Regions from separate parts of the Algiphilus aromaticivorans DG1253 genome, predicted to be linked through region 2. Evidence: riboswitches for the same ligand, from Rfam matches in the RefSeq annotation. Region 2 holds a riboswitch; the other holds the start of a gene.

Region 1 (14,887 bases), 1.5 Mb from region 2:
AACTCGCTGATGGGCAGCATCTCCGAGAGCGTGCGCAACAGGCTGGAACGCAGCGCCGCCCGCTCCTTCTCCCGAGTCAGCGCCACTGCCGAGTCGAGCAGATCGATGGGTGCCGGGGCCGCAGCCTCGGTCGGACGCGATGATAGTGGGAGCACGGTCGTCTCGGCGGCGAGTAAGACGTGCAGGAGAATCCTTTCGACGCGACGTGGGGGAGACCTCCGGAACGGCCGGCAGCAGCGAACCGACATACGGAAAGTCGCGTGCCCGCGGAGGAGCAAGCAGCCTGCGTTAGGCTGCGGCCATGGCACACGCTGCTTCCGGCCCCCATCAACGCCCCTACCTGCCGCCGCCGGCACTGCCCGAGCTGGCCGACACGGTCTACCACCAACGGCGCAACGCGCTGCGCGAATCCCTGCCGCGGCTGCAACGCCTACTCGCCGCGCGCGGGGCATTCCCGGTGCTGTTGGTGCTCGCCGGCGTCGACGGTGGTGGCAAACACGAGAGCATCAATCACCTCGGCCACTGGATGGACCCGCGTCATCTGGACATCCTCGCCTACGCCGAGAACGAGCCGGATAGCGGCCCGGCGATGGCGCGCTACTGGCGCGATCTGCCGCCACGCGGACGCATCGGTCTGGTGCGCTCGGGCTGGTATTCGGCGCCGCTGCTGGCGCGCGTGCACGGCAGCGACGACGACGTGCGCTTCCGGCACCGGCTGGCCCGGATCCGCCGCTTCGAGCGTCGGCTGGTCGATGACGGCGCCCTTGTCCTGAAATTCTGGCTGCATCTGGATGCAGACACCCAGCGCCAGCGACTCGATGCGCTGCGTGCAGACCCGCTCTCAGCCTGGCGCGCGAGCCCCGACCAGTGGCGCAACCTGGCCGAATACGACGACTTTGTCGCCCATTCCGAGCGCCTGCTCGCCGTCACCGACACCCCCCGTGCGCGCTGGCAGGTGCTGGACGGCAGTGCTGCCGGAGCACGCAGCATCATCGTCGCCGAGGCCCTGGCCAACGCGCTCACCCGGCGCCTGCCGCAGCCTCACCGGCCACCGACAGCGCGGCTGGCCAAGCCCCGCGGGGCACGACCAGAGCTGAGCGGGAGTGCACCGCTGCGGCTGCGCAGAACCGACTACAAGCAACGCCTGCACGCGGCGCAGGAAGCCTTCGCGCACCACATGCAGGAGCGCGCCCGCGCCGGGCGCCCCACCATCATCGTCTTCGAGGGCTGGGATGCCGGCGGCAAGGGCGGCACAATCCGGCGACTCGTGCACGGCGTCGATGCCCGGGATCGCCGCATCGTTCCGATCGGAGAACCGGATGCCACCGAGGCGCACCAGCACTGGCTATGGCGCTTCTGGCGCGAGCTGCCGCCTCCGGGCCAGCTACTGGTACTCGATCGCTCCTGGTACGGGCGGGTCCTGGTCGAGCGCGCCGAGGATCTGCTGCCAGCGCCTGCCTGGCAACGCGCCTACCGCGAGATCCGCGGCTTCGAGGCCGAGCTGGTGGAGAGCGGCATCGATCTCATCAAGCTCTGGCTGGAGATCGACGCCGACGAGCAGTTGGCGCGGCTACAGGCCCGCGCCACCGACCCGCGTAAGCAGTACAAGCTCAGCGAGGCAGACTGGCGCAATCACGCCCGGCGAGATGCCTACCGACCCGCTATCCGGGAAATGTTGCAACGGACGCACTGCCCGCAGGCGCCCTGGCTGACGATTCCGGCCAACGACAAGCGCTACCTTCGCGTCGCCGCCATCGAGGGCATCACGGATTGGCTGCGCGGCATCGATGCATCTCCCGACGCGCCGGATCGACTGCCATGAAGCGGCAGCGGTCGCGCACCACGGCGAGCGCCGGCGGGTCGGTCCGGAGAAAGCCGTGATGAGCGAGTACATGCGGCGCTGAATCGACGCCACCAAAGCAAAGTCGCGGCAAACCGCGGAAGGAACACGGGCTGCTGCCCTTGTGCGCAAACGACCAAGCATCATAATCAATGGGCTCCCCGTACTCCGCCCGCGCCCCGAACCACCATGACCGCCAGCGACCACCACTACCGCGAAGCCATAGCGCATCTGCGGCACCTTATCGACCAGGCCTACAGCATGGGCGAGCGCGATCCCACCGCCGCTTCGCTGGCCACCGCGGACGCCCAGGCGCGGCCCTCGGTGCGCATCATCGCGGTGGCCCGCACCGAGGAAAGCGGCCTGCTCTTCTTCGCGAGCAGCAGCAGCGGCAAGGGCCAACAGATGCAGGCCAATCCGCGCGCCGCACTCTGCTTCTACTGGCCCGGCATGCAGGAACAGGCCGTGGTCGAGGGCAAGGTCGTGCTGCTCGATACCGAGGCATCGGACCGCTACTGGGCGAAGCGACCGCGCGAAGCGCAGCTCGGCGCCTGGATGTCCGAGAAGGGCAACTCCAAAGCTGAAGGCGAGGCCGTCAAGGAGCGGCTGCGCGGCTACAAGCAGGAGTTCGACCAGCAGCGCGTGCCGCGCCCCGATGCTTGGCGCGCCTACCGCCTCGAGCCGGACCGCATCGGATTCTGGCCAAGTGGATGGCACCGACTGCGCGCGCGTGTCGACTACCGCCGCGACGCATCCGGAAAGTGGCAGCGCCACCAACAACAGCCCTGAGCGGAGCGAGCCTAGGAGCGCTGCCGCGGCCGCAACAGTGCCGTGCGCAGGCGGCGCCAGCCCACCAGCACGCCGGTGGCCGCCACCAGCAGCCCGCCGAGACTGACCCCGATGACGACAACATCCCAGAGCGGACGGTTGTGGATCAGCCAGGGAAAATCCAGGGAATGCAGCCCGTTGAACCACCAGCGATAGGCACGACGCGCGCGGTCCGCCTTCAGCGCGATGCGCCCGCTGCCCGGATCGAGGTAGAACCAGCGCTGCTCGGCGTCGTCGAGACGCAGCCGCAGCACCGGGAAGACGCGCTCGCCCCGGCTGCTGTAGTAGTAGCGATCGGCCTGCCGCAGCCAGGCGCGGTCGCGCTCGGGCGCCGACATCGCCAGGCGATCGGCCGCGGCCGCAACTTCGTCGCGCGGCAGCGTCTCGCGCAGCGGCCCACCGGCAACGGGTGCCAGACGCGTTTCTTCGCCATCGCGCAGGCGCAACCACCAGCGACCACCGAAGGCGAAGGCCTCGGCCTCACGCGGCTGGAAGCCGCCGGTGCGAAGCAACGTGTCACGCAGACCGTCGGCGAGGATCTCCGGGGGTAGTGGCGGCGCGTCGCCGACGAGTGCAGCGTGCTCCTGCGCGCTGACGCCGTGCAAATCGAAGAGTCCCCAGGGATTCATCGAGAAGAGCCCGCTGAGAATGAAGCTGAAGATCAGCCCGCCGAAGACGAGCCCGCCGGCGTGATGCCAGAAGGCGGCACCGCGATAGGGAATGGGCGATTTGCCCCGCTTGCGACGCCGCCAGCGCCACTGCTTCAACCCGCCCCAGAGGCCAGCCAGTGCCATCGCACAACCGGCCACTGACAGCCAGATGACGAGTTCGCTCCAGGCGCCGGGATGGCGCCGCAGCGCCGTGAAATAGAGCCAGTGACTCACCGCCCCCACCCAGTTCCAGGCACGCTCGGCGCGGGTGGTGTCCAGCAGCAGCTCGCCGGTGGTGCCGGAGACATGCAGCCAGCGCCCACCCTCCAGCGCGACCCGATACAGCGGCCGGTGCGGGTCGTAGCGGCCGGAGACGGTCCATTGATCGTCGTCGATTCGCTGCAGGCGGTGGATCGCCCCGGCAGCGACGTCGCTACGCCGCCCCAGCATCGCGCGCACGGCCTCGGCATCCAGAGACGCCATCGTCTCGCCGGTGGCGGCACCCCGCCACTGCCCGTCGCGGCCGATCCACAACCGGCCGTCCAGCATGCGCAGGCGCGGACGCTCGTCGGGAGTGATGGCGGGCAACGCGGCGTCACAGCAGTGCGCTGCCTGCAGCGGCGGCTGCCCGGCAATCCGTCGGTCGTGCTCGGTGGACGGATAGCCGACGTAGAGCATCACCATGCCCGAGAAGAACCAGAGCACGAAGAATAGGCTGAGCAGCACGCCGAGCCAGCGATGGCCCAGGAAGAGCAGGCGCTTGGGGCTCATGGCCTGCTCCTGCACTGCGCTCGAAGCGTTGCATCCAGAGATGCGCGTAGCGGCCGGCGTTCCGGCACCGCATGCACGGCGACGATGGCGCACGCCGACGCCCGGGGCGGTATGCCCATGGCCTGCTCCTTGTGCCACGCCGCCCGCATGGCTAAGCGAAAAGCGGATGGCGCCGCGCATTGCGCGACGCCGGCGGACGCCAGGCCGGTCTCCGGGCTCGGGAGCGGAAGAGGGTCGAATCTCTTCAGGGAGCAAGCGCCTTCCCATGCCGCGAGGGCACAGTGGCTTCGAGCTTGCTCCGCGCTCCATCACCGTTGCGGGGGCAGCGCCGGAATTCAACCGGCTTCCCGTTTCACCTGCCGCATGCAGCGGCAGGCACCTAGCGCGAAGCAGGATGGTAGCGCAGTTGCCGCGCGCATCCCTCGCTGCTAGCCTCCGTCGCCTTGCACCAGGTGCCCGCCGCGCGATCGCTCGCGCGGCGGGTTAAACGGGAAGTCGGTGCCCGGCGCCATCTGGCGCCGCATGCCGACGCTGCCCCCGCAACGGTGATTGCGCAGCAGGTTCCGCGTTCTTCGCGGCCCCTGCTTCGGCGGACCACTACGCCACTGTGCCCTCGCGGCATGGGAAGGCGGTCCGCCGAGACGATGCTCGACAAGCATCGTCACGCATCAGCCCGTAGACCGGCCCGGTGCATCGAGCCACGCGTCGCGGTGGGCGACGACGGGCCGGTTCCGGCCATCGTCGTCCGCGACGGCGCCGGTCCCGTCCCTGTCCCCGCACGCGTGTCATTCAGCACAGCGCCGTGCGGGTGAGCACGGCGAAGGGGACCGACATGCAGTACCGCAAGGGAATGCGCGCCGTGGCAGCGGGCGCGCTACTGGGCGCTTTCGCAACCGCAACCTGGGCCGCCGACCACGTCGAGCAGCTGGAGGCCGTGGAAGTGCGCGGCGAGCCGGCCGAACGACAGCTCTCCGAGGAGCTCGCCGACTACGGCAACCGCGTCGAAATCGTCGAGCGCGAGCGCATCAGCGCCTCCGGCGCGGTCGACATCGCGCAGGCGCTGCAGATGCTGGCGCCGGGCCTGCATCTGGCGCCCAAGCACGGGCGCTTCGATTACGCCGACATCTCGCTGCAGGGCTCGCGCAACGCCGATGTGCTTTTCCTGATCGACGGCGTGCGCGTCAACAACCGGCTCTTCGCCGGCACCTCGCCGCTCGACACGCTCAGCACCAACATGGTCGAGCGCATCGAGATCCTGAAGGGCGGGCAGAGCCTGTTCTACGGCACGCAGGCAGTGGCCGGCGTGGTCAATATCGTCACACGCGAATTCGCCGAAGCCGCCGAGGGCGAGCTGGCGCTGGGCGCCGGCGATCTCGGCGAGCAGCAGCTCGAGGGCTGGGTGGCCGATGCCGCCGGCAACAGCCGCTTCGTGCTTTCCGGCAGTCACGCCCGCGGCGACGGCTACCAGCCCTATCGTGACGCGCATCTGGAGTCCAGCGCCGAGCGCGGCCGCGAGCGCGGCTACGAAGTCACCAGCCTGGCCGGCCGCGCCCAGCGCAGTTTCGGCGATAACGCGCGGCTGACGGGCAGCTATGTGCGCACCGAAGCCGCGCTGGATTTCGCGCGCCCGACGGACAATTTCAGCACCATCAACGACCGCGACCAGCAACTCGCCACGCTGAACTGGGATCACCGCTTCGACAACGGCTTCAGCTATTTCCTCAAGGCCTACTGGCACCGCTGGGACACCGAGTACACGCGGCTGTATACCACCGAGGATCCCGACCGCCTGGAAGTCGTCAACGACCGCGACCCCTGGGGCTTCGATGACTACGGTCTCAACGTCATGGGGCGCTACCGCTTCAACGGCGGCAGCGAGTGGGTCTTCGGCGTCGACGGCCAGCGCTATTCCGGCCAGGACGCGGTGGTCAACATCAGCACCCAGAGCGAGACCGTCTACGCCGCCTTCCTGCAGTTCCGGCCACGGCTGGCGCTGCTGCCGCATACCGCGCTGGCCGTCGGCGCGCGCCATAGCCGTGCGGACCTCGGCGGCAGCAACACCATCTGGGACGCCACCGCGCGTCACGCGCTTGGCGGCGGCCACTATCTGCGCGCCAAGGCCGGCAGCGCCTTCCGCCTGCCGGACGCCTACCAGCTCTACGCCCGCGACCCGGACCATACCCGCGGCAACGAGAACCTCGACGGCGAGCAGAGCCTGAACTTCGAGCTCGGCTACGGCGGCAGCGCCGCTCTGGCCGGCGCCTACCTGAGCTGGGAGCTGATGGCCTTCCATCGGCGCATCGAGGATCTGATCGCCTCGGTACCGGACGAGAGCGGCCGCTCCACCTTCGTCAACACCGACGAGCGCGTACGCAGCCAGGGCGCGGACATCGTCGGCCGCTGGAGCACCGGCAGCGGTTGGCGCGGCCATCTGGGCGCGACGGTGGCACGCGCCCGCGAACGCGGCAGCAGCGAGCAGATCGACGGCATTCCGCGCTTCTTCGCCAAGGCCAGCCTCGGTCGCGACCATGCCGGCGGCCGCTGGGGCTGGACGCTGGCGGCGGTGCATGTCGGCCGCACCAACGACACGCTACCCGACGGCCTCGGCCGGCAGCGCTACGGCAACCACGAGATCGTCGACCTCAGCACCTACTGGCAGCCCACAGCAGGTAGCCCGCACCGCTTCCAGCTGCGGCTGGAGAACGCGCTGGACGCCACCTACGCCAGCGGTATCACGAGCGCCGAGCGCGACGTCGATGACACGCCCTATCGCGTGGACAACCTCGGCATGCCGCGCAACATCCAGCTGCGCTACCGCTACCGCTTGCTGTGACGGCACCGCTGATTGCATCGCTGGATATGGCCGGCCGCGACTGCCTCGTAGTTGGCGGTGGGCGCCGCGCGCTGAGAACCGTGCGCCATGCGCTTGCGCACGGCGCGCGTGTCACGACGGTCGCGCCGCGGCTGCATCCCGAGCTGCGCGCCCGGCTGAGCGAGGGCGCGATCGCGCATCACGCGACCACCTTTTCACCAGCACAGCTGCGCGGCATGGCAATGGCCTTCGCCGATACGGGTGACCCGGTGATCGACAAGGCGGTCTGCCTGGCGGCCGCGGTCCGCGGCATCGCCGTGCATCGCTTCGACGCCGATCCGCAGGCAAGGGAAGATGGCAAGGACGACCACGTGCGCGCCGCATGACCGCTATGCCGGCACGCTCGCAGCGGAAGCAACGCATCTCCGAGGCAGGGGCGGGCTGTGCTCAAGGCGCAGGCGTGGCAGGCTGGTGCAAGCAGCTCCCCCAAAACCCAGACGGATCGCACCCACTCATGACGCAGCCGAAATTCAGCATCGGCGACATCGTCCACCACAATCGCTTCGACTACCGCGGCGTCATCGTCGACGTCGACCCCGAGTACAGCGGCAGCGAGGCGTGGTATGAGCAGGTGGCGCAGAGCCGGCCGCCGAAGGGCGCGCCCTGGTATCACGTTCTGGTTGACGGCTCCATGCAGAGCACCTATGTCGCCGAGCGACATCTCGAACCGGGCGACAGCAGCCAGCAGATCGAGCATCCGTCACTCGGCCAGTTCTTCGACCGCTTCGACGGCGGGCGCTACCACCTGCGGCGACAGCAGTAATCCCGAGCAGAAGCGCGGCGGGCAGTGCCGGCCCGCTTTGGCACATCGATTGCTTGCGCTAGAGGCCCAAGCCATCGAGTCCTTCCATGTCGTCACGCCTTCGTCGCCCCCTGCTGCTGTCGCTGGGTCTGCTGCTTTCAGCCTGCGGCGGTTCCGGCGCCACCAGCGGCGTTGCCGACGAAGCGGGCTTCCAGCTGATCGAAGCGTCGATCGAGACGACACAGAACGCCCTGAAGGCCGGCACGATCGGCTGCGCCGGCCTGGTTGCCGCCTATCTGGAACGCATCGAGACGCTGGATCGCGACGACAGCACCGGCCCGGCGCTGAACAGCGTGCTCGCCGCCCATCCCGAAGCCATGGCGCAGGCGCGCGCGCTGGATGCCCACCTTGCCGAGTACGGCACGCTGAAGGGCCCGCTGCATTGCGTGCCGATGCTGCTCAAGGACAACTTCGACACGGTCGACATGCCGACCACGGCGGCGTCCCGCGCCATCGCCGGCTCGCAGCCCGCTGACGATGCCTTCACCGTGCAGAGGCTGCGCGGAGCCGGAGCGGTCATCCTCGGCAAGACGACGATGACCGAGTACGCCTTCTTCACGCAGAGTCACAACAGCTTCACGGGACGGGTCGGCGCCGCCTACGACACGCGCGCCGACGCCGGCGGCTCGAGCGGCGGCACCGCCTCGGCGGTGGCGGCGAATCTGGCGCTGGCCGGAACCGGATCCGATACCTGCGCATCCATTCGGCTGCCCCCGTCGAATGCATCGCTGGTGGGCGTACGTGCCTCGATGGGGCTGGTGTCGCAGGACGGGATCGTGCCGCTGTCGCACTTTCACGACGTCGGCGGGCCGATCACCCGCACGGTCGCCGATGCCGCACGGGTGCTGGATGTCATGGCCGCGGTCGACCCTGCCGATGCACGCACGCTCGACCCGGAGCGCTATCAGCCCGCCAGCTACACTGCGGCGCTGAACGCGGACGGACTGGCCGGAAAACGGATCGGCGTACTGCGCAGCTACGGCGGCACCGACGCCTTCGGCAGCGACCCCGCGATCCAGCGCATCATGACGGCGGCGATTGGCGACATCGAAGCGGCCGGGGCGGAAGTGATCGATCCGGTCACGCTGCCCGACTTCGCGTCGGTCTCCGTGCTGGTGCAGGAGTTCGAGACGCACATCAACGAATACCTGCAGAGCATTCCGGAGCCCGTTCGGGGCTCGCTGGACGCCATCATCCTGAGTGGCCAGGTACATCCCTTCATCGAAGCGATCCTGGTCGCAGCCAAGACGCTATCCGACACGAGTTCGGAGCGCTATTTCGCGACGAAGGGGCAGCGCCCGGTCATGCGCGCCTATGTCGAGGCCGAGATGGACCGGCTGGGACTGGATGCGCTGGTCTACCCGCCGGTGCTGGACCCGCCCTTCGCCACCCTGGTCGACGCCGACGCGGAGGCTCTGCTGGCTGCTTTGCTGGACGGCGACAGCGCCGCTCTCGCCAGCAACATCGATGCCCTGACCCAGGGCAGCAACTGCGGCTTCAGCGCCTCGACGGGGCTGCCCTCGATCGTTGTACCGGCAGGCTTCACGGAGGGCGCCACACCGCTGCCGGTGGGCCTGGAGATATTCGGCCGCAAGTGGGACGAGGCGTCGCTGTTCGAGATCGCCTACGCCTTCGAGCAGGCCACGCATCACCGGCATCCGCCGCCGGCCTACACGCCGACGGACTGAACAGCCCCCTTTCCGGCCGCTGCAGCGCTAGGCTGATCCCCTTCGCACCCAGAAGGGACCGTCATGCGCCTGCTCGCCCTGGCCTTTTTCCTGCCGCTCGCCGGCTGCGCTCTGCTGCCTGCCAAGGAACCGCCACCCCCACCGGCCGCGGAGACGACCGTGCCGCAGCTGGCCGATGTCGCCGCGGCACGGCGGGCCGCCGCGGGAGAGGCGACCCGCCTCTATCGCATCGACGCGGCGGCTTCCGAGGTGCGCATCTTCGTCTTCCGCGGCGGCAAGGCGCCCACCCGGGGCAAGAATCACGTGCTGACGACGCCGGAGCTGCAGGGCTTCGTGGCGCTGCGCTCGGAGCTGCCCACCGATGCCAGTTTCATGCTGGGCTTCAGCGCCGAGGCCATGGCACTGGACGACCCGGCGCTGCGTGCGGCCATCGGCGGCAGCTTCGCCAAGCCGCTGAGCGAAGAGCAGATCGAGGGCACGCGCGACAACATGCTGGGCGACTCGGTGCTCGACGCCGAGACCCATCCCGAGATCGTGCTGCGCTCGGTGGAAATCGGCGGCGACTGGCCGATGCTGGTGGCGCGCGTCGAGGTGGCGCTGCACGGCAGCACGCAGGTCTACGACAGCCTGCTGGAGGTACGCCGCGACGACGAGCGGCTAAGCGCCGAGGGCAGCCTGGTCATTCGCCAAACCGACTTCGGCATCACGCCCATGTCCGTGCTGGGCGGACTGCTCGGGCTGCAGGACCCCATCGGTATCCGCTATCGCATCGTCGCACGCGCGTCGGAAGATTAGCGGCGGGCGTCCGTGCCGAACATAACCTTGCCGCGGCAGTCACGTATAGTGACATTGATTAATGACAATGTTCGCGCTAGCCTGTCATTTGGACCGACGATGCGGGGGCAACGGCCATGCACGCCAGCGACCACCTCGACCCCGAGACCCTGGAAGGCTTCCGCCGGGCCCAGCGCCTGGCCTACGACTGCGCCGAGACCATCGCAGCCGAGATGACGCCGGGCATGCGCGAGCGCGATGTCGCCGCACGCATGCAGGACTATCTGGACGATAACGGCGCAGAGGACTGCTTCCATCGTCCCTTCGCCTGGTTCGGCGATCGCACCGCCTTTCGCGGACTGATCGGCGTCTCACAGCTGGGCGGCTTCAACCCGGCCTTCTATCCGGGCAACCGCCGGCTGGAGGCGGACATGCCCTTCATCCTGGACTGCGCGCCCACGGTGCACGGCTACACCGCCGATATCGGCTACTGCGGTGTAATCGGCACCAACCGCATCCTCGACAAGCTGATGGATGACCTCGCCGAATACCGCCAGCTGATCCTGGAGCAGGTGCGCGCGCGGCGCCCGCTGGCCGAGATCAGCCGCGCCGTCGACGCGCTCTGCCAGCGCCACGGCTACGAGCCGCGGCACAAGGCCTACCCCTTCGAAACGCTGGCGCACCGCGTCGAAGTGCTGCCCGACGAAGCGGACACGACGCACTGGACGCTGGGCCGCTTCGGCCTGCGAAATATCCGCGAGCTGATCCGCGATCGCGCGCGCGGCGCCCGCGAAGGCTGGAATCCCATATGGAACAGCTCGGCGGCGTCGGAGCACCCGCCGACGCCGGGGCTATGGGCGGTCGAACCGCACCTGGGCTTCCGCGATGTCGGCGCCAAGTTCGAAGAGCTGCTGGTGGTCACCGAGGACGACGCCTACTGGCTCGACGAGGGCGTGCCGCACGTCCGCCGCTGGCAGGCGCGCGGGCTGTGGCCGACCGCACGGCAGGCGGCCTGACATGACGCCCGCACAAACCGTTAACAGCGGCGATGTCGAAATCGCCGTCTACGAATGGGGGGAGCCGGACGACCGGCCCACCGTCGTGCTGGTGCACGGCTATCCGGATACCGCCAGCGTCTGGCGCGCCACGGCCGAACAACTGGCCGAGCGCTTCCACGTCGTGGCCTACGACGTGCGCGGTGCCGGCGCCTCGACGCGTCCCGACCACACGCGCGCCTACGAGCTGTCGCACCTGGTAAAGGATCTGGCCGCGGTGGTCGACACGGTGGGCCCGGAGCGCCCCGTGCATCTGGTCGGTCATGACTGGGGCTCGATCCAGTCCTGGGAGGCCGTGACCACCGAGCGCCTTGCCGGGCACATCGCCTCGTTCACGACGATCTCCGGCCCGAGCCTCGATCACGCCGGCTACTGGGCCATGGAGCGCCTGCGCGCCGGCGCACCGGAGGGGCTGGCGACCGTGGCGCGCCAGCTGGCGCACTCCTGGTACATCGGCATGTTCCACCTGCCGGCCGTGGCGCCGGCCTTCTGGCAGCGCGGCGGCGAGCGCCTGTGGCCGGCGCTGCTCGAGCGCGTCGAGGGCATCCGCGAGGCGGCACCCAGCCCGACGCAAGCCGCCGACGGCGAGCACGGCATCAAGCTCTACCGCGCCAACTTCCTGAAGCGGCTGTCGCAGCCGTCCGAGCGGCGCACCGACATCCCGGTGCAACTCATCTTCCCAAAGCGCGACCACTTCATGGTGCCGGAGATCTGGGATGACCTGCCGCGCTGGGCGCCGAATCTGTGGCGTTTCGACGTCGACGCCGGTCACTGGCTGCAGGTCAGCCATCCCGAGCTGGTCGCCGCGCGCATTGCCGGCTTTGTCGATCACATCGAAGGGGCCGAGGAGACGCCGCCCCTGCGGCGCGCACGCATGCGGGCGGCGCGGCGCGGCGGCAGCCAATCGGGCCGGCTGGCGCTGATCACCGGCGCCGGTTCCGGCATCGGCCGCGCCACCGCACTGGCACTGGCCGACGCCGGGGCGGACATCATCGCTGTGGACGTCGACGCCGAAGCCGCCGAACGCACGGCCGAGCTCTGCGAACTGCTCGAGGTGGCTGCCTGGTCGCGCTCAGTGGATGTCGGCAGCGTCGCGGCCATGGAGACACTCGCCGGCTGGGTGGGCGAGCACTTCGACGCACCGGACATCGTCGTCAACAACGCCGGCATCGGCATGGCTGGCAGCGTGCTGGAGACATCCGCCGAGGACTGGGAGCGCATCCTGGATATCAATCTGGGCGGCGTCATCCACGGCTCACGGCTGTTCGGCCAGCAGATGCTCGCGCAGGGCCGTGCCGGCCATATCGTCAATGTCTCTTCCGGGCTGGCCTTCCTGCCCTCGCGCAGCACGCCCGCCTACGCAACGACCAAGGCCGCCGTCCGGATGCTGAGCGACTGTCTGCGCGCCGAGCTCGCCGACAGCCGTATCCATGTCGCCGCGATCTATCCGGGCGTGGTCAACACCGGCATCGTCACGCGCACGCGCTTCACCGGTCAGGACGCCGAGACCGAATCGGCGTCGCGCGCGCGCATCCAGAAACTCTACGAGCGCCGCAACCTGAAGCCGGAAGCCGTCGCGGACGCCATCGTCGCGGCGGTGGAGCAGCGCCGGCCGGAGGCGCTGGTCGGTATCGAGGTGCAGGGCCTGCGCTGGCTGTCGCGCCTCGCCCCCGGACTCGCGCGCCGGCTGGCGCGCATCGAACTCAACTAGGAGGCCGCCATGCTCGCTTTTCTTCGAAAGAGCCGTAACGACGACGCTTCCGCCAGCCGCACCGAGGGCGCACTGGTACCACGCAAGGTCGCCTTCGACTGGTCCGACACGCCGCTGGAATGGATCCCCGGCCGGCCATTCGCCAGCCATTTCATCAACGAGATCAATCTGCTGCTGCCTGCCGGCGAGTTCTGGTTCTGCCGGCTCTACAACCAGGCGCTGCCGCTGGTCACCGACGAGAAGCTGCGCGCCGACGTGCAGAACTTCATCCGGCAGGAGGCCATGCACGCGCGCGCCCACGGCGGCGCCATCGCCGAGTACCTCAACGCCCACGGCATCGAGACCGAGTCCAACACCCGCCAGGAGGACTGGCTCTTCGAGGCTCTTCTCGCCGATCGCCCCCTCGGCTTTCCGCTGCCCAAGGCGCTGCAACGGCGCTGGCTGCTCTTCCGCCTTGGCCTGATCGCGGCCATCGAGCACATGACCTGCGTGCTCGGCAAGTACGCACTGCACAACACGGTCTGGGACGAGGCCGGCGCCGATCCGACGCTGCTCGATCTGCTGCGCTGGCACGGCGCCGAGGAGATCGAACACCGCAGCGTGGCCTTCGACCTCTACTGCCATCTGGGCGGCGGCTACGTCTCGCGCTACTACCTCGCCAGCATCGCCATGCCGGTGATCTTCGGGCTTTGGGCGCACGGTGCAGCGCACATCATGCGCCAGGATCCGCGCTTTGCCGACATGAAGCCCAGCGCCTTCCGGCCCTGGATCTGGCTGGAATGGCAGCGCCAGTCGAGGACCGGTCACCTGCCCTCGCTGCCGTGGCTGATAAGGCAGGAGCTACCCTTCTTCCGACCGGACTACGACCCGGTGCAGGAGGCTTCCACCGAAGAGGCGCTGGCCTATCTGGACGGCTCGCCGGCGGCCGCGCGCGCTGCCGCCTGAGACGGCGCGCCGTCGCGGCGGATAGCGCTGGGCGCGGCGCCGAACCAGCGCCGGCAGGCGCGCGTCAGCGCCGACTGCTCGGACAGCCCGACGAGATCGGCGATCTGAGACATCGGCAGATCGGTGGTGGTGAGATAGCGCAGCGCCGTTTCGCGCGCCACTGCGTCGCGGATGTCCTCGAAGGAGCTGCCTTCATCGGCCAGGCGCCGGCGCAGCGTGCGCGGATGCAGGGCCAGCATGGCGGCGACGCGGTCGCGGCTGGCGCCGCCGGTGGACAGGCTGTGGCTGATCGCCAGGCGCACGCGCGCCGATGTGCTCTCGCCCGGCCGCGCGTAGTGGCTCTCCAGATGATGCGCGGCGAGCTGGCGCAGCGCGTCGTTGACCTCGGCCAGCGGCGTATCGAGATCGATGGGCCGGATGAAAAGTGCGGCGAAGGGATCCGCCGCGCGCACCTCCGCTCCGAAGAAGCGCGCGTAGCGCACCATCGGCGCCAGCGGCGTGTGCGGCAGCGTCACCAGTTGCAGCCGGTAATGGCTGCGGCCGAGGAACTGCAGGATGCGGTGCATGACGCCCAGGCTCAGTTCGATGCCCTGCCGCGCCTCCGGCATGCCCTCGACGAGATAGCTGATGCGCAGCTCGGACATCCCCGGCTCGCGCGGGCTGTCGATCAGCGGCGTCAGCGCGATGGCCGGGCTGTGGACGAAGAGATAGCGCGTCGCGCAGCGCAGCGCGTCGGCCACCGTCGCCGAATGCTGCATGGCCACGGCCAGCGGGCCGAGGATGCTGATGTCCTGCGTGCCGGCGAGCTGCAGGCCGAAGTCCGGGCAGTCCAGGCGCTGGGCCGCGGCTTCCAGCAGCTCACCGGTGGCGCGCAGCGAGACGAGCGCATCCTCATCGGCCAAGGCCTCCGCCGTGATGCCGTGCGCGCGCAGCAGCGGACCGGGCGCGCCG
Region 2 (14,887 bases):
GGCCAGGGTCGCCGGCTCGAAGAGCGAGACCCAGCCAAGGCCGATCCCTTCGGCCCGGGCGGCCAACCAGAGATTCTGGATGGCGCAAGCCGCCGAGCAGAGATCCATCTCCGGCATGGTGCGGCGCCCGAGCACGTAGCGCTCGCGCTGGTCGCAGAGCGCGACCACCAGCAGCTCGCCGCAGTCGCGAATGCCTTCGAGCTTGAGGCGCTGCACTTCCCGCGCCCGCTCGCCGCAGGCGTCGGCGGTGCGCTCCTGCTCTTCGGCGACGTGTGCGTGAATGCGCCCGCGCAGCGCCGCATCGGTAACACGGATGAAGCGCCAGGGCTGCATATAGCCGACGCTCGGGCCGGCATGCGCTGCCTCGAGCAGGCGCCGCAGCACTCCGGGATCGACCGGATCAGGCGTGAAATTCCGCATGTCGCGGCGCGCGCCGATGACCCGGTAGATCGCTTCGCGCGCCGAAGAATCGAAATCGCTCACGGCAGGAAGAGCCCGGCGGCGGCCTCGGGATTCGACGGGAAGTAGAAGTGCAGGAAGCTTGCCGTCAGCCGCTTGCGCCGATAGACGGCTTCGCTGGTCGGGCTGTCGTTGGGGCAGCGCGCCATGACCAGCGGCGTCATGCCGGTGTCCATGCGGGCGTGGTGGTAGGTGTGTGCGCGAAGCAACCCTTCCGGCAACTCGGCCTCCTGCGGACCGAGGCCGGCAAAGCGCGCTTGCAGGCGCGCGCTGCCTTCCAGCAAGCCCCACATCGGCGCGGCATTGCCCTCCTTGTCTGCCAGCGCCCCCAGCAGCGCCAGCATGCCGCCGCACTCGGCCAGCATCGGCTTGCCGGCGTCGACGTGCGCAACCAGGTCGGCGCGTAGCGCGTCGTTGGTCGACAGCGCCTGCAGATGCAGCTCCGGATAGCCGCCGGGCAGCCAAACCGCATCGCACTCCGGCAGCGGCTCGCCGGCAACCGGCGAGAAATAGCGCAGCTCCGCGCCCATGGCTTCCAGCAGACCCAGATTGGCCGGATAGAGGAAGGCGAAGGCCGCGTCGCGCGCGACAGCGATGCGTCGGCCGGCGAGCAGCGGCTCGGGCGGGCTTGCGGCATCCGGGGCCGAGAAGCGCACCGGCTCCGGCAAGGCGTCTGCGCACCACTGCAGCGAGCCGGCGGCCGCGTCGAGCCGGGCGTCGAGATCGGCGAGTTCGTCGGCCATGAAGAGGCCCAGATGCCGGCTCGGCAATGCCGCATCGCGCGCGTGCGGCAGCCAGCCCAGCAGCGGCAGATCCGGCGGCAGGAACGCGGAAAGCATGCCGGCGTGGCGTTCGCTGCCCACCTGGTTGGCGAAGGCGCCGACCACGCGCAGCTCCGGCCGCAGATCGCGCATGCCCAGCGCCACCGCACCGAAGGTCTGCGCCATGGCTGCCGCATTGATCGAGGCCAGCACGGGGATACCCATCCGCGAAGCCAGGTCCGCGCTGGAGGGCTTGCCGTCGAAGAGGCCCATGACGCCCTCGACCAGAATCAGGTCGGCCTCGCCGGCCGCGTCATGGAGCCGCTGCCGGCAGGCCTGCTCGCCGACCAGCCAGAGGTCGAGGGTATCCACTGGCGCGCCGCTGGCGCGCTCCAGGATCATCGGGTCAAGGAAATCCGGCCCGGCCTTGAAGACGCGCACGCGACGACCGCGGCTGGCGTGCCAGCGCGCGATGGCCGCGGTCACCGTGGTCTTGCCCTGCCCGGAGGCCGGCGCGCCGATCAGCAGCGCCGGGCACTGGCGCTCGCTCACAGCTCGACTCCCTGCTGCGCCTTGATGCCACTGCGGAAGGCGTGCTTGACGTCGCGCATCTCGGTAACGGTATCGGCGATGGCGATCAGCTCCTCGCGTGCGCCCCGACCAGTGACGACGACGTGCTGCATCGGCGGGCGCTGCTCAAGCGCGGTGACGACCTCATCGATCTCCAGATAGCGGTGCTTGAGCGCGATATTCAGCTCGTCGAGCACCACCAGTGCGATGTCGGCGTCGCGCAGCATCTCCAGCGCGACTTCCCAGGCGGCGCGTGCCGCCTGGATGTCGCGCTCGCGGTCCTGCGTCTCCCAGGTGTAACCCTCGCCCATGACGTGGTAGCGCACTTCCTCGAAGCGCCGGAAGAAGGCCTCTTCGCCGGTGGAGAACTTGCCCTTGATGAACTGGACCACCCCCACCTGCATGCCGTGACCGAGGGCGCGCGCCACCATGCCGAAGGCCGAGGAGGATTTGCCCTTGCCGTTGCCGCTGTGCACGAGCAGCACGCCCCGCTCGTCCTGGGCCTTGGCGATGCGCCCGTCGACCACTTCCTTGCGGCGCTGCATGCGCTCGCGGTGGCGGGCGTTGCGAGCTTCCTCGTCATCCTTCTGGCTCATGGCCTCTCCCTAGAGCGCGTAGCGCAGTGTCACGTAGAAGGCGCGCCCTGGTTGGCGATAAGTGGGCACGGTCTCGTAGTCGGTATCCAGCAGATTGGCGACGCGGCCCTGCACCTGCCAGGCCGCGGACAGCTGATAGCCCAGCCGCGCATCGACCAGCACGTAGCCGGGCAGCCGGTTGCTGTTGGCCGCGTCTTCGTAGCGCCGGCCCTCGGCGTAGATGCCCAGACCCGCATCGAGCGGCCCGAAACTGCGGTCCGCGTCAAGCTGCAGGATCTGATCCGGGCGTCGGCGCAGGCGGTTGCCGGCGTTGGCGCCGTCGCCGCGATTCTCCGGCTCCTGGTAGGTGTAGGCCGCCGACAGCTGCCAGTCCGCGACATCGACCTCGGCGCTGAGCTCGGCGCCGCGGATGCGCGCCTCGGCAACATTCAGCGGCAGGAAATTGTCGTCCGGGCCCTGAACGGTGTCGATCAGATCGTCGATGCGCGTCTCGAAGGCGGCCAGTCGCAGCGACCAGCTCGCCACCGCCCACTCGGCACCGATCTCGGTGCTTTGGGATTCCTCGGGCTGGACGTCCGGATTGCCGAAGCCCGGAAAGAAGAGCTCATTGAAGCTGGGGGCACGGAATGCCGTGCCGTAGCTGGCCCGAAGCCGCAGGCGATCGACCGGCTGCCAACCCAGGGCAACATTGCCAGTTTCATGGCTGCCGAAGGCTTCGTAATCGTCGCTGCGCCCGGCCAGACGATAGTCCAGCGCCCCCAACTCGCCCAGCAGCTGGGCGAAGACGCCCGTGATCTCGCGCCGGGTCTCGTCGTACTGGGTGGTGGAATCGACGCGCTCGTCGAGATGATCGACACCCACGCTCAGCCGCTGCTCGGCGACATCCGTATCGGCCTGCAGGCTGAAATCATTGCGGCTGGTGTCGAAGCGCGTCCGGAAATCGCCGTTGCGGAAGTTGCGCGAACGATCCTCCGAGCGCCCGGCGTCGAGGGTCAGCGCCACAGCCTCAACAGGACGCACCCGCCAGGAAGCGCCAACGACCTGCTGCACCGTTTCCGTCTCATTGACGCTGTCGAACTCGGGATTGCCGTCGAACTCGCTCTCACCGTCGGCGTGCAACCCGTTGATGCGCAGCTCACCGAAGGCACCAAGATCGAGGCCGCCCCGACCGGAAACCGACAGATTGCGGTAACCGTCATCGTCTGGCTCGAAGAGCGTCCGTGAATCGATGCCACCGGTATCGAAGACATCCGCGTTCAGGCTGAACCAGCCGTGCTCGCCGGCGTCCGACACGCCCGCAGCGGCCTCGTAGGTATCGAAGCTGCCGCCGCCGAGCTCGAAATAGCTGCGCCGACCCTCGTCCGGGCCGCCCCGCGTGAATATCTGGATGACGCCACCGATGGCGTCCGATCCGTAGAGGCCTGACTGCGGCCCGCGCACGACCTCGATGCGCTCGATCTGCTGCACCGGCAGGTTCTGGAAGGCCGCCTGACCTGCCGTTGCCGAGCCGACCTCGACGCCGTCGACCAGCACCAGCAGATGATCGGCATTGGTGCCGCGCATGAAGACCGATGTGTTCTTGCCCGGTCCGCCGTTGTTCGTGATGCTGAGGCCCGGCAGGCCGCGCAGCGCCTCCTGCACACTCTTGACCTGCCGGCGCTCGAGGTCGGCGCGGGTGATAACCGAGGTGGCCGCCAGGCCGTCGGCGACCCGCTGGCTCTCGCCGCGGATCGCCGTGATCACATGTGGCTCGAGCTCGGTCACGGCCAGCTGAAGCGGTTCCTCGGCGGCCTGCGTGCCGGTCGCGGCGATTGCCGCGCAGAGGGTCGCGCCACCGATGCACCAACGATGGATTACTGAATTGAAAAGCATGAAATCTCCCTGGCGTGCCGCCCGCACGCTCGTCGTGTTCGCATCAAGCGACACGCGTCGGGCTCAGGACAGGCGCAGCGACGATCAATCAAATAATCGTCCGCCCGCCCGCAGCCAGCCCGCCGCTGTGCCGCGCCAGTGTCCGGGGCCGGTATCCGGGCTCACGAGGGGAGGCTTTCGCCTCAGGATCCGGACACCTTCCCATGCCGGTGCGGCACAGTGGCTCATTCGCCCGGACCCGCTCGCTTACCGTTGCGGGGGCAGCGCCGGCCTTGCGCGGACGTGGATCACGTCACAGCGCGCACCGGCTTCCCGTTCAACCCTCGCCGCGATCACGACGAAGGCACCTCGAACGCGGCGAAGCCTAAGCGGCCTGTCCAGCCGGCGTCAAATCGCGGCGATGCCGGTGCAGCCCGACGAAGTTGCTATGGTGAAAAAGAATCAGCCGCTCTGCCGAGCATTCGGACCGATGAGCACATAACGGATATTCGATGCAAATTCGAAGCATTTTGGCGCCACTTACCGCTTTTACGGCGATTATTTCCGCACCGCCCTGTCTCGCGGACGGCGCCGCGGACCGGGTCGGCGTGCTCGACGACGAGGGACGCGAAGTCGTTCTCACGGCCCCCGCCCAGCGCGTTGTCAGCCTGGCGCCGCATCTGACCGAGAACCTCTTTTCCGTCGGCGCCGGCGAGCAGGTCGTGGGCACGACCAGCTTCAGCGATCATCCCGAAGCCGCGGCCGAGATTCCGCGCGTGGGCAGCTACAAGCGCGCCGATATGGAGCGCATTGTCGCGATGCAGCCGGATCTCGTCGTCGCCTGGGCCAGCGGCAACGATCGCGCCCAGATCGAGCGCATGATCGAATTGGGGCTTACCGTCTACATCTCCGAGCCGCGCGACTTCGAGGGCATCGCCACGACGCTGGAGCGATTGGGCCAGCTCACCGGTCACCCTGACACTGGCGAGGAGGCAGCCACCGAGCTTCGCGAGGGAAGCCGCGCACTGGCCGAGCGCTATCGTGACGCCGCTCCGGTGACGGTTTTCTATCAAGTCTGGGAACGGCCGCTGATGACAATCAATGACGAACATCTCATCAACGAGGCGATCAGTATCTGCGGTGGTGATAACGTCTTCGGCGATCTTGAACGTCTGGTGCCGCGCATCGACCGCGAATCGGTCCTGAAGGCCGACCCGGAGGCCATCGCCGCCGGCGGCATGGGCGAGGACCGGCAGGACTGGCTCGAGGCCTGGCGCGAGTGGCCGGAGCTGCAGGCCGTGCGCGAGGAAAACCTCTTCTTCATCCCGCCGTCGCTGTTGCAGCGCCACACGCCGCGCGTCCTGCAGGGCACCCGTCAGCTCTGTGAAGACCTCGACAGCGTGCGTCGGCAACGCCGGGCCGACGCGTCCCGGTGAGCCATCCGTTGCGCACCCTGCTCCTGCTGCTGCCGGTTGCACTGGCAGCCTGCGCCGTGGCCGTTGCGCTGGGCAGCGTCACCGTGCCGCCGGCTGCCATCTGGGCCGTGATGAGTGGTGAAGGCGAACCGCTGCAGCGCACCCTGCTGCTCGACCTGCGGCTGCCACGGGCGCTGTCGGCCTTTGCCGTGGGGGGGCTGCTGGCGGTGGCCGGGGCGCTGATGCAGGTGCTGCTGCGCAACCCGCTGGCCGATCCCTATGTGCTCGGCCTGTCCGGCGGCGCCGCCACCGGGGCGCTGCTGGCCATGCTCGCCGGGCTGGGCACGGCGCTGGTCTCGGGCGCGGCCTTCGCCGGCGCGCTGGCCTCCACCGTCATCGTCTTCGGCACCGCCCACGGCACCGGCAGCTGGACGCCGACGCGGCTGCTGCTCACCGGCTTCGTCGTCGCCGCCGGCTGGGGCGCGCTGATCAGCTTCCTGCTCGCCGTCAGCCCGGCGCAGCAGCTGCCCGGCATGCTCTTCTGGTTGATGGGCGACATGGCCAATGCGCGCAGTCCCATCGCGCCGCTGGCGATACTGGTGCTGGTCGTCGCCGCCGCCGTGCCCTTCGGGCGCAGCCTGAACATCCTTGCGCGCGGCCCGCAGCAGGCGGCTGCATTGGGACTGGCGGTGCGACGCATGGAGTGGGGCGTCTACCTGGTGGCGGCGCTGATCACCGCCACGGCCGTGACGGTCGCCGGCAGTGTCGGCTTCGTCGGGCTGATCATCCCGCACATGCTGCGGCTGGTCATCGGCTTCGATCAGCGCATCATCCTGCCGGCCTCGGCGCTGGCCGGCGGCACCCTGCTCGTCCTGGCCGACACGCTGGCGCGCACGATCATCGCGCCCGAGCAGCTGCCGGTGGGCGTCATCACGGCCATGCTCGGCGTGCCGATCTTCCTCTGGCTGCTGCATCGGAGCACCAGCTCGTGACCGCGTCGCTGATGCAGCTGGAGGACCTGGTCGTGGACGTGCCCGAGCGCCCCGACGGTGACGCGCTGCGCTGCGCCTTCGCGCCGGGTCAGAGCTGGGCGATTCTCGGCCCCAACGGGGCCGGTAAGACGACGCTGCTGATGACGCTGGCCGGGCTGCGCCCAGCACGCGGCGGGCGCGTGCTGCTCGGCAATCGCCCCATCACGGCCCTGCCCCGCCGCGACATCGCGCGCCGGCTCGGCGTGCTCTTCCAGCATCATCACGACGGCTTCCCGGCAACGGTGCTGGAAACCGCGCTGATGGGCCGCCATCCGCATCTGCGCGCCTGGGAGATGGAGGGTCCGGACGACTACGCCGCGGCCGAATCAGCGCTAGCCCGCACGGACATGAAGGAGCTGGGCGGACGCTCCGTGCAGACGCTTTCCGGCGGCGAGCGCCAGCGCCTGGCCTTCGCCACGCTCATCACCCAGGATCCCACCCTCTGGCTGCTCGACGAGCCGACAAATCATCTGGACCTGCACCATCAGATCGCCATGCTGGAACTGGTCGGCGGGGAAGTCGCGCGCGGTCGCTGCGCGGTCATGGCCACGCACGACATCAATCTGGCTGCGCGCTACTGCAGCCATGTACTGCTGCTCTACCCGGATGGCGCGGCCTGCTGGGGGCCGGTGGCGACGATGCTCTCGGTCCCGGCGCTGGAGCGACTCTACAGCCAGCCACTGGCCACCGGCACCGTCGACGGCCTGCCCGTGTTCCTGCCGCGTCAGGGAGCGGCGTCGCCGGCATCCGCCTCAGGGCATCACGTAAGCCGCCAACGCAGCCAATAGCGCAGCGGCGTATCGGGCCGCCGCGGGTCATAGCTGGCCAGCGTCAGCGCCGCTACAGGAAGGTGTGCCTCGGCGTCGAGATCGGCAGCGGCCTCTGCGATGCGTGCCAGCGGGAAGCGCTCGCGATAGAAACCCAGCGTGACGTGCGGCACAAAGCGTTGCGAGGATGCTTCGGGTATCGCGGCGGCGAGCAACTCGTACAGCCTTTGCAAACGGCCATCCGCGTCGTCGACGCGCAGATAGGCGCAACCGTTGAAGCTGCCAATGCCGCCCACGCGCAGGGAGAACACCGAAGGTTCGGCATCGACCAGCGCATCGCACTGCCTGCGACGCTGCGCCGCATCGAAGTCGTCAGCGCGGCGCGCGTCTCGTACCGGAAAGCCGCAGGCGCACAGCGTGATGTGCGGCTGGCGCAGCGGCGCCGGACCCAGCCAGGGCGCCAGCCGCCTCCTCGCCGAAGCGGCCAGCGCGCGCACCGCGGCGGTATCGGCCTCGATGAGCCAGACTGCGTAACGGCGGCGCCCGCCGTGCCAGAGCGCGCGCGATGCCGGCGATGGCGGCGGCAGCGTGCAACCGCTGGCGATGGCGCTGCCGACCCACCTGGCCGGAATATCGACCGTCATCGCGCCGCGATGTACCGAAGGCGCATCCGCGTCACTTCGTGCGATCCGGGCCTGCCTCCCGCTCAGCCGCCGATGCGCGCACGACCGCCCATGTAGGGCTGCAGCACCTCGGGCACGAGGACGCTGCCGTCGGCCTGTTGATAGTTCTCGAGAATCGCCACCAGAGCGCGGCCGATAGCCAGCGCCGAGCCGTTGAGGGTGTGCAGTAGCTCGGGCTTGCGCGTCTCCGGGTTGCGCCAGCGCGCCTGCATACGCCGGGCCTGGAAGTCGCCACAGTTCGAGCAGGAGGATATTTCGCGGTAGGTGTCCTGCGAGGGCAGCCAGACCTCGATGTCGTAGGTCTTGCGCGCGGCAAAGCCCATGTCGCCGGTGCACAGCACGATGACGCGATAGGGCAGATTGAGGCGCTGCAACACCGCTTCCGCATGTCCGGTAAGCATCTCCAGCGCCGCGTCGGAATCCTCCGGCTTGACGGCGTGCACCAGCTCGACCTTCTCGAACTGGTGCTGGCGGATCATGCCGCGCGTGTCACGCCCGGCCGCGCCCGCTTCGGCGCGGAAGCAGGGCGTGTGCGCCACCCAGCGCCGCGGCAGCGATTCGGCCTCGACAATCTCGTCGCGCAGCAGATTCGTCACCGGCACCTCGGCGGTCGGAATCAGGTACCAGGGCGCCTCGCCCTCCAGCCGGAACAGATCCTCGCCGAACTTCGGCAGATTGCCGGTACCGCGCAACGAGTCCTCGTTGACGATGAAGGGCACTGCCACTTCCTCGTAGCCGTGCTCGCTGCTGTGCAGATCCATCATGAAGGCCACCAGCGCCCGGTGCAGTCGCGCGACATCGCCGTGCATGACGTTGAAACGGCTGCCGGTGAGCTTGGCAGCCTGCGCGAAGTCCAGGCCGCCCAAGCCCTCGCCGACCGCGACGTGATCCTGCGCGCCCTCGGCCGCTCTAGGCTCGCCCCAGCGGCGCAGCTCGACGTTGTCGGCTTCGTCGGCACCGTCCGGCACGTCCTCTGCCGGCGGATTCGGCAGCCCCATGGCCAGCTGCTCGATCTCGGCCTGCACGGCCTCCAGCTCGTCGCCTTTGGCTTCCATCTGCTGCTTCATGCCCTCGACCTCGGCCAGCAGCGGCGCGATGTCCTGACCGGCCGCCTTCGCCTGGCCGATGCTCTTGGAACGCGTGTTGCGCTGTTGCTGCAGCTGCTCGGACTCGGTCTGCAGCGCCTTGCGGCGTTCCTCCAGCTCGCGGAAAGCGGCCACATCCAGCGTGAAACCGCGGCGAGCGAGCTGCGCGGCTATGGTGTCGGTCTGCGTGCGCAGCAGCTTGGGGTCGATCATGGCGGGGTATCGGCGGAACCAGAAGGCCGCGATTCTACCGGTGCGCGCGCGCAGACTCCGCACGGCGCCCGGCGATCCACCACCCCAGCGCCGCGCCACCGATCCAGGCTGCGCTCGCGCCGGCGAGCGCAGCGAGCAACAAGAGCACACCGCTCGGGGTCGCGGCCTCGATGCGATGCGCCAACTGCAGCCATTCCCAGCTGAAGCTGGACAGGCTCGTGAAGCCGCCACAGAAGCCCGGCAGCCAAAAGGCCTGCAGCCGGGGGCGCGGAGCCGTCAGCAGGTAACGCGCGGCGTAGCCCATGAGCGCGGCACCTACGACATTGACAAGCAGCGTGCCCAGCCACACGGCGGGCGTGAGCATGGATACGGCGAGCCGCAGGCTCGCCCCCAGCGCGCTGCCGGCGGCGACGGCCATGGCCAGCTCCGTCCTGCGTACCGGCCGGCTCACGGGGTAAAGACCAGCAGGAATCCGGCCATGGCCGCCAGCGGGCAGAGCAGCATGGTAGCCGCGACGTAGATCGCCGCCGACCTGAGCTGATGATCGAAGAGCACGACCGTGTGCAGCGCGAAGGCCGAGACCGTCGTGAAGCTGCCCAGTCCGGCCCCTGCAACCAGCAGCCAGGCGTCGCCGTAGAGCGGGATCTGCCAGCGCGCGAATCCGCCGGCGAGCGCGCCGATGGCGGCGCTGCCGGTGAGGTTCACGAGCCAAGTGCCGACCGGGAGGCCTTGCGGCGTGTCGAGCCGCCCGGCGATGAACCAGCGCAGCAATCCACCCGCGGCGGCGGCCAGCGGCACCGCAAGCATCACAAGCGCATTCATCCGCCCTTTCCGCTGCCGCGCAGCTTCTCCAGATGCTGCTTCAGACGCGCCTCGATTCCGCGCTCGGTGGGCTCGTAGAAGCGCGCGCCCATCAGGGCGTCCGGCAGGAACTGCTGACCGGCGGCGTGCGCGTCGTCCTCGTCGTGGTCGTAGCGATAACCTTTGCCGTAGCCGAGACCCTTCATGAGCTTGGTGGGGGCGTTGCGAATGTGCAGCGGCACCTCGGCGCTGCCGTGCGCATCGACGGCTGCCATAGCCCGCTTGTAGGCGGCGTAGGCGGCATTGCTCTTGGGGGCGGCAGCCAGCCAGAGCACGACCTGCCCCAGCGCTAGCTCCCCCTCCGGCGAGCCGATACGCTCGTAGGCCTGCCAGGCGGCGATCGCCATCTCCAGCGCGCGGGGGTCGGCCAGGCCGATATCCTCGTAGGCCATGCGCGCAATGCGCCGCGCCAGGTAGTTCGGGTCGGCGCCGCCGTCGATCATGCGGCAGAACCAGTACAGCGCAGCGTCCGGATCGGAACCACGCACGGCCTTGTGCAACGCCGATATCTGGTCGTAGAAGGCGTCGCCCTGCTTGTCGAAGCGCCGCATGCCACGGCCGAAGACCTGCGCCAGTCCGCACTCGTCCGCCTTGCCGCCGGCGGCCAGATAGTCGGCGGCGGTCTCCAGCATCACCAGGGCGCGGCGGGCGTCGCCGTCGGCCAGCTCGACGATTCGGCTGCGCCACTCGTCAGGAAAATCCGGCGCGCTAACGCCGCGTTCGACATCGCTCAGCGCACGCTCGAGCATGGCCTCGATGGCGGCATCGTCGAGCGGCTGCAGCACGAAAACGCGGGTGCGCGACAACAGCGCGCCGTTGAGCTCGAAGGAAGGGTTCTCGGTGGTCGCCCCCACCAAGGTCACCGTGCCGTCCTCGACATAGGGCAGCAACGCATCCTGCTGCGCCTTGTTGAAGCGGTGGATCTCGTCGATGAAAAGCACCGTGGGCACGCCGGCCTCGCGCTGCTTCTGCGCGGTCGCCACCGCCTCGCGGATGTCCTTGACGCCGGCCATGACGGCCGACAGCTGGCGGAAATCGGCTTCGACGTGCGCGGCCAGCAGGCGCGCCAGCGTGGTCTTACCGGTGCCGGGTGGCCCCCAGAAGATCATCGAAGGCACGCGGCCGGCGTCGATGGCCGTACGCAGCGGTGCGCCAGAGGCCAAGAGATGCTGCTGGCCGAGCACCTGATCGAGGCTGCCCGGCCGCATGCGGGCGGCCAGCGGCTGGCTGCGATCCACCATCAGTCGTGGCTATTCAAGGCGAACCACTTCGGTGCCCTCCGGCGGCTCGAAACGCAGCTTCTGCGCATCGATCGCCTCGTTGAGGACAATGTTGCTGAACCGAACCTCGGTGCGGCCGCCGATGCGATCGTCGAAGATCAGCGCCACCGGCACGCCCTCGCGCAGATGGAGAGTCACCGCTGAGAAGTCGCTCGTGTCCTCGCGCGGCAGCAGACGCACCACAGCATTGGCTTCGCCAACCGGGGCCGCATCGGCGGCACGGACCTCGAAGCGCTCCTCGATGCCCGTGCCTTCCGCCAGCAGCTCCGCGGGTGTACCCGAGAGCGCTTCGCGCGCCGGGCGCCGCGTGGCCTGGGCCAGATCCGGGTCGTAGTTCCACAGGGTGTCGCCGTCGGCGACGACGAGCTGGGAGAAGGGTTCGGTCACTTCCCAGCGGAAGCGGCCCGGCCTTTGCAGCCAGAGATGGCCGCGGCTGGACTGCAGGACTTCGTCCCGATCGTCGCGCTCGATCTGCTCGAAATCGGCCGACAGCGTCTCGACGCGGTCGACGAAGCGCGCCAGCGCCTCTTCCGGCGGTGTAGCGCTGGCTGGTTGCGCCACGAGGAGAAGCGCGCTGGCGGCAATGAGAGAAAGAAGTTTGCGCATGATCCGGATCACAGGGGGTAGGAAGCGCCAGCCTCGGCCGCGTGCGGTGAATGCATCGTGAATCCTGCCACGCACCGCACCCGGCTGCGCGCTGGCTACTGCTGGTTCTGCACGAGTATCTCGCGGTTGCCGCCCGGCCCGCTGGGGCCGACAACGCCGGAGGCCTCCATCTGCTCAACAATGCGCGCGGCACGGTTGTAGCCGATCTTGAGGCGGCGCTGTACCCAGGAGGTTGAGGCCTTGCCGGATTCCAGCACGATCTGTACCGCCTGATCGTAGAGCGGATCCTGCTCCGCGTCGCCCTCGCTCTCGGCACCCGGCATTTCGACATCGCCGGCGCAGACGGCCTCGATGTACTCGGGCTCGGCGACCTGCTTGAGGTACTCGGCGACCTTGTGCACCTCGTGATCGTCGACGAAGGCGCCGTGTACGCGGTCGATGCGGCTGGAGCCCACCGGGCGGAAGAGACCATCGCCATAGCCGAGCAGGGTCTCGGCGCCCATCTCGTCGAGGATGGTGCGCGAATCGACACGCGAGGCGACCTGGAAGGCGAGCCGGGTCGGGATATTGGCCTTGATGAGACCGGTGATGACGTCCACCGATGGGCGCTGCGTGGCAACGATGAGGTGGATGCCCGCTGCGCGCGCTTTCTGCGCGATGCGTGCGATCAGCTCCTCCACCTTCTTGCCGACCACCATCATCATGTCGGCCAGCTCGTCGATGACGACGACGATGTGCGGGATCTCCTTGTCCAGCGTCGGCTTCGGCGGCGCATCCGGGTCCTCCTCGCCGTCGGCGAAGAGCGGCGCCGACTGCAGCGGATCCTCCAGCGGCTCGCCCCGGTCGACGGCCTCCCGGATCTTCTTGTTCAGGCCCGCGAGGTTGCGCACACCGACCCGGGTCATGAGCTGGTAGCGCCGCTCCATCTCGCCGACGCACCAGCGCAGCGCATTGGCGGCATCCTTCATGTCGGTCACCACCGGCGTCAGCAGGTGCGGGATGCCCTCGTAGACCGACAGCTCCAGCATCTTCGGGTCGATGAAGATGAAGCGCAGCTGCTCGTGCGTCGCCTTGTAGAGCATCGACAAGATCATGGTGTTGATCGCCACCGACTTACCGGAGCCGGTGGTACCCGCGACCATGAGATGCGGCATCTTGCCCAGATCCACCACCATCGGGCGGCCGGCAATGTCCTTGCCCAGGGCCATCGTGAGTGGCGACGAGAGATTGCGGTATTCGTTGGAGTTCAGGATCTCGGAAAGCGAGACCACATCGCGATGCTGATTGGGAATCTCCAGGCCCACGACCGACTTGCCCGAGATCACCTCGATGACGCGCACCGAGGAGACCGACAGGGCGCGCGCCAGATCGCGCGAGAGGTTCGTGATCTGCGAACCCTTGACGCCCGGCGCCGGCTGCACCTCGAAACGCGTCACCACCGGCCCGGGCTGCGCCTCGACGACCTCGGCCGTGACATTGAAATCCTTGAGATGCCGCTCCAGGTCGCGCGAGATGCGTTCGACATCCTCGCTGGTATATCCCTGCTTGGAGGGCTTGGGCGGATCGAGCAGCGCCAGCGGCGGCAGCGGGTCGCCGGTGAAGGCCGGCACTTCGGCCTTGGCGTCGATGCCCAGCGACAGCTGCTCCTCCTGCTGGCCCGGCGCGCGCTTGTCCTGTTTTGCCTTGCGCTTGGCGCGGCGCGACTTCGGTGCGGGCGCTTCGGTGTCGACCTGGGGCGCCGCGCGCTCGGTTGCCGGCGCCGACGGCCTGGCCGCAGCAGGCGGTGCCTCGGGGCGCTCACGACGACGCGCCAGCAACGCGCCCAGTGCGCCCAGACCTGCCAACACACGGGTACCCACGGCCTCGAAAAGGCTGAGCCACGAGAACAGCCCCGCCATGGGCAGCGCCGCGGCGAGTACGATCAGCAGCAACAGGGTCGCGCCCACCGCGTTGAGCGATCCCTGCAGCACCACTGCCAGCTCGCTGCCCAGGATGCCCCCGGCGCCTTGCGGCACCAGATCCGGATTCGCGGCGATGTGCATGGCGCAGAGCGCGGCGCCCGCTGCCAGCGCAAAGATAGCCGCGAGCACGCGCAGCCAACCGTTCGGGCGGAATATGGGCGCCGCGGCTTCCGCCACTTCGGGCTGCCCCACGCGGCGCCAGGAGCGCAGCAGCAGCAGCAGATTGCCCACCGCCGCAATCAGCGCCACGTAGCCGAAGAGCGAGAGCAGCACATCCGCCACCCAGGCACCCACCGGACCGAAGAGATTGCGCACACCGTCGCCCGCCCCCGTGGACGACCAGCCGGGGTCGTCGGGGTGAAAGCTGAACAGCGCCAGCAACAGCGAAAGTGCGATGCCGAAGAGCACGAGCAGCGCCGCCTCGCGCGACAGGCGCTCGAGCCGCTGACTGCGTGCCATGGAACTGGCCTGACTGCTCTGCTGATTCTGTGGCACGGGCCTTGCTTGCTTACGATGAGCGGTGGATGGTATCGGTCAGACGCGCGCCGATCTTTGAACTGTCAGGATGGCAACGCGTCCAATGAGTATATCGGCAGGCTAAGGTCTGTCGGTCAGGCTCTTGAAGTCGGGCACTGTGGCTCCCATTAGAGAGGACGTCATGATTGAAAACATCACCAGCGGAAACACCGGCATGAACAGTGAAGTCAAGCACTTCGTTCTTACTCCGGAAGGCAATGTGCGCGAATTC

What was found. Region 2 has a riboswitch for cobalamin ahead of U743_RS08920 (TonB-dependent receptor domain-containing protein). Riboswitches for the same ligand answer to the same signal wherever they lie in the genome.
Region 1: it holds a riboswitch for cobalamin, as region 2 does, so the genes downstream of both, U743_RS02040 (PepSY domain-containing protein) here and U743_RS08920 (TonB-dependent receptor domain-containing protein) in region 2, are expected to answer to the same signal.

What each region holds. Positions count from the first base shown of each region.
Region 1 covers NZ_JPOG01000001.1:411,901-426,787, reverse strand. Annotated here, with positions in the region: gene U743_RS02055 (GGDEF domain-containing protein) at 1-155, opposite strand, end outside; gene U743_RS02050 (hypothetical protein) at 302-1,822, shown strand; gene U743_RS02045 (pyridoxine/pyridoxamine 5'-phosphate oxidase) at 2,030-2,629, shown strand; gene U743_RS02040 (PepSY domain-containing protein) at 2,641-4,089, opposite strand; cobalamin riboswitch at 4,275-4,487, opposite strand; cobalamin riboswitch at 4,523-4,792, shown strand; gene U743_RS02035 (TonB-dependent receptor plug domain-containing protein) at 4,922-6,922, shown strand; gene U743_RS02030 (precorrin-2 dehydrogenase/sirohydrochlorin ferrochelatase family protein) at 6,949-7,287, shown strand; gene hspQ (heat shock protein HspQ) at 7,416-7,724, shown strand; gene U743_RS02020 (amidase) at 7,811-9,451, shown strand; gene U743_RS02015 (YceI family protein) at 9,515-10,246, shown strand; gene U743_RS02010 (M24 family metallopeptidase) at 10,363-11,241, shown strand; gene U743_RS02005 (SDR family oxidoreductase) at 11,243-12,991, shown strand; gene U743_RS02000 (metal-dependent hydrolase) at 13,001-13,936, shown strand; gene U743_RS01995 (AraC family transcriptional regulator) at 13,894-14,887, opposite strand, start outside.
Region 2 covers NZ_JPOG01000001.1:1,926,504-1,941,390, forward strand. Annotated here, with positions in the region: gene bluB (5,6-dimethylbenzimidazole synthase) at 1-483, opposite strand, end outside; gene U743_RS08910 (cobyrinate a,c-diamide synthase) at 480-1,772, opposite strand; gene cobO (cob(I)yrinic acid a,c-diamide adenosyltransferase) at 1,769-2,386, opposite strand; gene U743_RS08920 (TonB-dependent receptor domain-containing protein) at 2,396-4,258, opposite strand; cobalamin riboswitch at 4,388-4,624, opposite strand; gene U743_RS08925 (cobalamin-binding protein) at 4,750-5,673, shown strand; gene U743_RS08930 (FecCD family ABC transporter permease) at 5,670-6,644, shown strand; gene U743_RS08935 (ABC transporter ATP-binding protein) at 6,656-7,471, shown strand; gene U743_RS08940 (2'-5' RNA ligase family protein) at 7,444-8,094, opposite strand; gene serS (serine--tRNA ligase) at 8,157-9,431, opposite strand; gene U743_RS08950 (fluoride efflux transporter FluC) at 9,466-9,849, opposite strand; gene U743_RS08955 (fluoride efflux transporter FluC) at 9,879-10,253, opposite strand; gene U743_RS08960 (replication-associated recombination protein A) at 10,250-11,533, opposite strand; gene lolA (outer membrane lipoprotein chaperone LolA) at 11,543-12,178, opposite strand; gene U743_RS08970 (FtsK/SpoIIIE family DNA translocase) at 12,274-14,634, opposite strand; gene U743_RS08975 (hypothetical protein) at 14,798-14,887, shown strand, end outside.